Regions from separate parts of the Paenibacillus sp. FSL R7-269 genome, predicted to be linked through region 2. Evidence: riboswitches for the same ligand, from Rfam matches in the RefSeq annotation. Region 2 holds a riboswitch; the other holds the start of a gene.
The links. Region 2 has a riboswitch for cyclic di-AMP ahead of C162_RS28280 (hypothetical protein). Riboswitches for the same ligand answer to the same signal wherever they lie in the genome.

Region 1: it holds a riboswitch for cyclic di-AMP, as region 2 does, so the genes downstream of both, C162_RS18575 (3D domain-containing protein) here and C162_RS28280 (hypothetical protein) in region 2, are expected to answer to the same signal.

What each region holds. Positions count from the first base shown of each region.
Region 1 covers NZ_ASPS01000040.1:11,466-14,880, forward strand. The annotation lists gene C162_RS18565 (HD domain-containing protein) at 1-396, shown strand, start outside; gene C162_RS18570 (TatD family hydrolase) at 451-1,221, shown strand; cyclic di-AMP (ydaO/yuaA leader) riboswitch at 1,421-1,649, shown strand; gene C162_RS18575 (3D domain-containing protein) at 1,937-3,097, shown strand; gene rnmV (ribonuclease M5) at 3,259-3,415, shown strand, end outside.
Region 2 covers NZ_ASPS01000077.1:46,609-50,023, forward strand. The annotation lists gene C162_RS28275 (WD40 repeat domain-containing protein) at 1-1,181, shown strand, start outside; cyclic di-AMP (ydaO/yuaA leader) riboswitch at 1,387-1,556, shown strand; gene C162_RS28280 (hypothetical protein) at 1,691-2,146, shown strand; gene C162_RS28290 (hypothetical protein) at 2,666-2,863, opposite strand; gene C162_RS28295 (family 43 glycosylhydrolase) at 2,882-3,415, opposite strand, start outside.

The sequences.
Region 1 (3,415 bases), on a different contig from region 2:
CTGGAGGAGGATGACATCCTGAGCGACTTGTGCAGCCGGTTTATCCATCGTAAACTGTATAAATATGTGGAAATGGAGCATTTGGATTCTGACACAATTGACGAAATCCGCCGCAGCTTCGCCGGTGCGGGACTCCGGCCCGATTATGACCTGGAAATTGATTATCCCACCGATCTTCCCTATGATGTGTTCCGTCCGGGAGAGGGCTTTGACAGCAAGCAGATCCTGCTTTTGGACAAGCATGAGCGGCTGAGGGAAATCTCCGAGGTATCGGACATTGTACGCTCCATCAGCGGTATTCACCGCGGCAGATACCATCTGTATTTTCCACAGGACAGGCTGCAGAAAGCCCTTTCACAGTTGCCGCCGTCCATCGCAGAGATTTTTGCCAAATAATCAGATCAAGCTTGGAATTATAGATAACACAACAGGCCGAAAGGATGTAATGTAATGCAGTTATTCGACACCCATACCCATCTGGATGCTCCACAATTCGACGAAGACCGCGAAGAGGTCATTGCCAGAGCGCTGGAAGCCGGCGTCAGCAAGATGATCAACATTGGCTTTAACCGGGACACGATACCGACGACCATGCAGCTTGCCGAGAAATATGATTATATTTTTGCAGCCGTAGGATGGCATCCCCAGGATGCCATCACGATGAGGGACGGAGACCTGGAATGGATCGCCTCCTTATGCTCTCATCCCAAGGTGGTTGCCATCGGTGAGATCGGGCTGGATTACTACTGGGACACCTCCCCTAAGGATGTACAGCATGATGTATTCCGCAAGCAGATCGGTCTGGCCCGTGAGCTGAAGATGCCAATCTGTATTCATAACCGAGATGCTCATGAAGATGTGATCCGTATCCTCCGCGAGGAGAAGGCGGGCGAGGTTGGCGGCGTAATGCACTCCTTCTCCGGCAGCTGGGAAAGTGCCAAGATGTGTCTTGAACTAGGATTCCATCTTTCTTTTGGTGGACCGATTACGTTCAAGAATGCCCGGGTGCCCAAAGAGGTGCTTGCCCAGACTCCGCTAGACCGGCTGCTGATCGAAACCGACTCCCCATATCTAACTCCGCACCCCTTCCGGGGCAAGCGAAATGAGACCGCTCATGTGAGGCTGGTAGCGGAGGCGGCCGCGGCAATAAAAGGGATTGAATTACAGGAATTGGCTGAAATTACGTATGCGAACGCACTGGAACGATTTGGGATACTCTGAAAACGGGAGTAAAAGCGGTGAAAAATGAAGTATAGCGGATGTATTAAACTTTTTTGACTGAAAAACGGCCGATTATTACAATATTTTAATCATTTTTTTACGTAAACGTGGTTGAATCGTCCTTTACAACATGTATCAAAACAGGATATCATCTTTTCAGTGCAGTGAGCTGTTGTAACTGTGACAGTCACTAATTTCATGGATCGTCTCGCTGAGTCTCCGTATGGAGAACGGGGGAACCAATAATGCGCTGCCGCATGAACGTACAAGAGTACTGGCACAGAATTGCCGCAGGCATTATTTGATTTCTTTACGTGGTCTTTGGGGTGAATTTGAGGGCAACCGCCGTGAGCGGGTGACCTGAGATAGGGCGTCTCTCTTATGTCCGAACCCGACAGCTAACCCCGTAAGCGCAAGTAAGAGAGGAAACCTCGTGCATAAGCATTCCGACGTATTCGACACCGGGAAGCCACGAAAGAGTCCTCTAAGAACTCTTTTTTAGGCTTCTTTTGTTTTGAATAATGAGAATGCTCCCGGCATACTGTTATATAACAGATCTCCGGAGTAACTATGCCGAGCAGGCGATCCATGAGCAGGAAACGCTGAAGCAAGTGCGGGCGTATCCTGTTGCAAACTCAAACTTAGTTTCGTCAGAAGTGATACAGTCACCTTGATATAACTTGGACGACGGGGCTATGTAAGGAGGATGGAAAGAGTGGGCGTATTCCAACCAGAGGTATCCCATGATTCGCAATCATCCAGCAGGTCTTTCGCATTACGGTTGAAGCAAGTGAATCCCCGCGTAGTTTTACTTGCCGGTGTGGCATCGATTGTTATCGCACTGTTAATACTGCTGTACGTACACGGTCAGAGCAAAAAAGAAATTACCCTAGTAATAGACGGACAGGTACAGACACTGGAGACGCGGGAAACGCTGTTCAGTGATATGCTGGCTAAGGAACAGATTTCGCTGCAGGCGCATGATGAATTATCTATTGGCCTTAGTGATGAAATAAAAGACGGCGACCGTATCGTGATTAACACTGCGCAGAAGTTCGCTCTTACCGTAGACGGAAAGACCGAGACGTTATTTACGACCGAGGATACTATTGGTCAGGCCATCGACAAGCTGGGCTATAGCCTGGAAGGCTTAGACAAGATTTACCCTTCGCTAGAAACCGCAGTATCTGCAGACATGGAAATCAAAATTGTCCGGATTAACAAGCATGTGGTTCAACGGACAACTAATTTGCCTTTCCGGGTCATTAAGACAGCAGACCCCTCATTGACCAAGGGAACCGTAAGAGTGGCACAGGCAGGTAAGCCGGGCGTAATGATTCAGCACATCGAGAAGATCTATCAAGATGGCGAGCTGGCATCCATGCGCATGATCGGCAAGGAAGTACAGACTGTTACCAAGGACAAAGTCATTGCCATTGGAACCAAGCCGCTTCCTAAGCCCGTCGTAGTTACTGCCAAAGTCTCCAAACCTGTAACAACCTCCAACTCATCTAAAGCCAGTGCAAGGGTCAGCAATGTTACCAGTAAGGCTGGTCTGGATTTCGAGTACAAAAGAATGATCAAAAACGTATCCATGACTGCGTATTCGTCGCAGGAACCGGGTATTGGAACACGTACTGCCTCCGGCACACGCGTAACGGAAGGCCGCACTATAGCTGTAGATCCTAGTGTTATACCGATTGGCTGGTGGGTGTACATTGAAGGATTAGGGTTTCGCCGAGCAGAGGATACCGGCGGTGCCATCAAAGGCAACAAGGTGGATGTCTATTACGATTCATTGAGCCATGCCCGTAATTTCGGCCGTAAGTCGCGCACACTCTATGTGATCGGACCTGTGAAGCCGGAGCTGAACTAAACGTAAAGTCTTTTGCAAATTAGCGGTTAATACGATATAGTGAGGGAAGCACTTACGAAATTTCAGAGAGCTGCCGCTCATCACTTATACATTCTTTAGCCAAAAAGAAGGGGAGCGAATCCTCTTCTTTTTGCGTTCTGGAGTAAGGAGTAAAAATATTTATGATTAAAGAGCTAATTGTGGTTGAAGGGAAAAGCGATACTGTTGCCGTTAAGCGGGCGGTTGAGGCCGATACGATTGAAACCGGGGGTTCGGCAGTGGATAGCAGGGTCATTGCCAAGATCAAGCTGGCCATGGAGCGCCGGGGTGTAATTATTC
Region 2 (3,415 bases):
CCGCCAAAATCTATAAGATGATTCGAGGAGCTAATGAGCACGGTGAGATGGCTGAGCTGCGGGCGCAATTGCCGGCGGCAACGTGGCCGCTCTCCGGCCACTTTCAGAAGGAGATGCAGGCGATTCGCGGTATCCATTTCATCAGTGATGATGCTGTGGTATTCAGTACCGGTACCCCCTGGGAGAAGAATGCAGTTGTGGTTGTACATAAGGATGTTATTTCCGTATTCGGCGAGTTTAGCCTGGTTGGGGCATCACCTGATAATCAGTTCTATGCGCTCGCCGGAACTCAGGGGATTACCATTATGCAATCCATGAACAGCACACTTCAGGGCACAGTTGTAGCAACCCTCTCATGGCGTGAGCTGAATGGAACGATTCAAGCGCTGGACCCGGACTTTCCCGTCTTGGACATAGACAGCCTGGACCAGGCGTTACCCTTGGAGCAGGTCATTCCTTTTAACGGGGGCGGGGCGTTATTGCTTGTTATGAGCCAGGGAATTTTCCTGGTCCAGCAATCGGAGGAGAAGCCCTGGGAGGTGAATCTGCTGCATCCTGATCTCGAAGAATATAAAGCAGATGAGATAGAGCACATTGAAATTGACATGCCGCATGGTGCCGTCTCTCCGGATGGAAGATGGATTTCCTATGGCAGCCAGGGCAGTGATCATCTTTTATATGACATAACTTCAGGGCAGGTTCACTTATTCAATCCGGAATCCAGTTACCCGCACTATACTATATTTACGAAGGACCAGCATAGCGTATGGTTCAATGCCTGCCACTTCTATAATGGCGTTACCCTTGCCGTTCCCCTTGAAGATGTGGTAGCAGGAAAACTCCCGGCAGACCAGGAATATCCGCTTGTTAACGAGGAAGCCCGGGTGTATGCAGCGGCAGCGCTGAAAGAGGGTGTTGTCATTGGCGACGCTTATGGCTACTTAAGGCTCATTGATGCAGAGGGGCGGGAGCTGTGGCGTTATTATGCCGGAAGCACTATTTCAGGGTTAGCTATCAATCCGGATGAGACGCTGCTGGCTGTTGGGACTTATGGAGGGATGCTGCACTTCCTGGACCTTCATGCAGCGCAGCGCAGCGACTATGAGATTACAACAGGAACCGTTCGTGAGGTGAAGCGGATCATTGCCTGGAAGAATCAGAAGGTTCCGCTGTGGTGGTGATCTCTGCCAAAAATAAAAAACAGCGCTTGAGCGAGATAAATGGCAGATAATCTGCTACATATAGGTGTTTTAGCTTCCCTATGCACAGCCATTCAGCCATTTGCTGAAAAAAAGGCGAATAGCACTCTTTTCCATTTTTACAAACCCCCTCCGAAAAGAGTATGATTCGTGTTGAAAGCAAATGAATGCATTCATGAAAACAATCAATGCATGCACGCTGAATTTCCGTCATGTGGAAAACGGGGGAACCATCCGGCCGTCAGGCCGACTTGGGGTGAATCCGAAGGAGAATGCCACGCGCAGGTCTCCGGCAGGTAGGGCGACTCTCACCGTCCGAATCCGACAGCTAACCTCGTAAGCGTAAGGAGAGAGCCCTGATCCGCCACGCTTTTGTGCCAGGCGTCTTACGCCTGTTATCCACAACCGCAGGCAGAGGTCCTCCTCTGCCTGCGGTTTTTTGCGCGCTGGAATGAATTGCACAGTATAGATTCAGAAAGGAACGTGACCACATGCCTGACCCCTTATCGCCCACGGCAGCCGCTGCTGCCGGATTCAACCACTACACCCGGCAATATAGCAGTCCCGTCTATGCGCTAAGCTGCCTTCTGCTGGAAAAAGGCGCCCGCGCCGAGCAAGCAACCACCGCCACCTTCGTGGCACTCCATCCACTATGGCTGAAGAGCAGCCTCTCAGGGGACAGCGCTGCTGCGGCTGCCTACAGAGAGTGCATCCGCCAATGTGCTGTGCTCGCCCGGGATCATAGCCGCTGCGCTGCTACCCTGCTTAATTGGGACGATCACGTTGCCAGTGCCTTATGGTACGGCATCCAGCTCCCCCTGCCCGACATCAGCCAGATCCTGGATTGCAGCATCCTCGAGCTGAAGGCCCGGCTTAGAGGAATACGCGAACAGATGGCAGCCGCCCATTCTGCCTTGCCTGCGGTCCATCGTCCTTCGGCGGGATGAGACTGGGTATAACGCGGGATACGCGGGCTATAGGAATGAGAGCCGCGGAACGAGTTGGATGTGGCGGGATTAGGGTACGGATGTCGAAGAAGGTGATGGATGGTGAGCCATGCGGACTACAGATCCCCTATTTCGGCAAATGGGACCATTCCGAAGGCCATGCGGACTGAGAGGCGCTTAATTAACCTATTCCGCCTCATTTCCGTCTCCACACAGCCCTTTAACGTCCTCTCTGTCCGCAAAGGGGAGAGAATCGGTCTTTTTCACAAAATAAGGGCCTCTGGGTCCCCCTACAAAACAAAATGACCCCTCAAAGTGGGGCTTTAGCTTCGATAAATGACTCAGGTACTTTGCGGGGATCCCAAAACATATAGATTCTATCAAAAAAAGCCGCAGCATCCGCCGCGACTTAGTCCTTGATTCTCAGCACCAGCATCCATGCAGTGCTTGGCTCACCTTACATAGCTCAACCATCCGATGCATCGATCCTGTCTTCGCCAACCGTTCAGTACATAGAACTCAGCTCTTGCCCTTACCACCCTTACCGCCCTTGGCAAACCGCCAAAAAGCCATACAGCAGCCGAGCAATCCGGCTCCCAGCATAAGAGTCTGTAACGCCCCCAGCCAAGCCGACTGAGCCGAGGGGATCAGGCTGCTGACAATAATGAGCAGGATAGAGACCGCGACCAGCACGGGGGTTTGTCTACTTTTCTTCACAACCATTCACCACTCCTGTTAGTAATTCTTAACTCTATAGTACTCAAAATCAGCGTAGGAGTCATGCTGGTGGGCATCCACGGAGCCGATGAAATTGAACAAGCCTGTAAATCCGCCAATCTCCCCCGGCTCCCCGTTCACGCCTTCATCCGACAGATAGAGAGCATCGATATTCTCTGCAAAAGCTTGCCAATCCCCGTTATCCCCGAAGCGGTAAAGGATACTCGCGATGCCTGAATGATAGATCAGCTTGAGCTCCGCTGTGTCTTCAGGGACTGGAATGTAATTGTGGACCAATTCAATACGTTCCCCCAGCTTGGCCTGCAGCACAGATAGAACGGTGCCCTCTGATTCGGAGTGGGTCAAGTGAACATACAGCCAATTATTCGAATCATAGTATAGCCCCATCCCCGCCGTTTCCGAATAATGATCGGGATGAAATTCCACCTTGGTTTGAACTTCATAATGAAGGGAGGTTGCACGCGTGGCCAACATCGCCGGATTAATCTGCGAGAAGAAAGAATTCCCTCCATGAATGCGTAAGTAACCCGG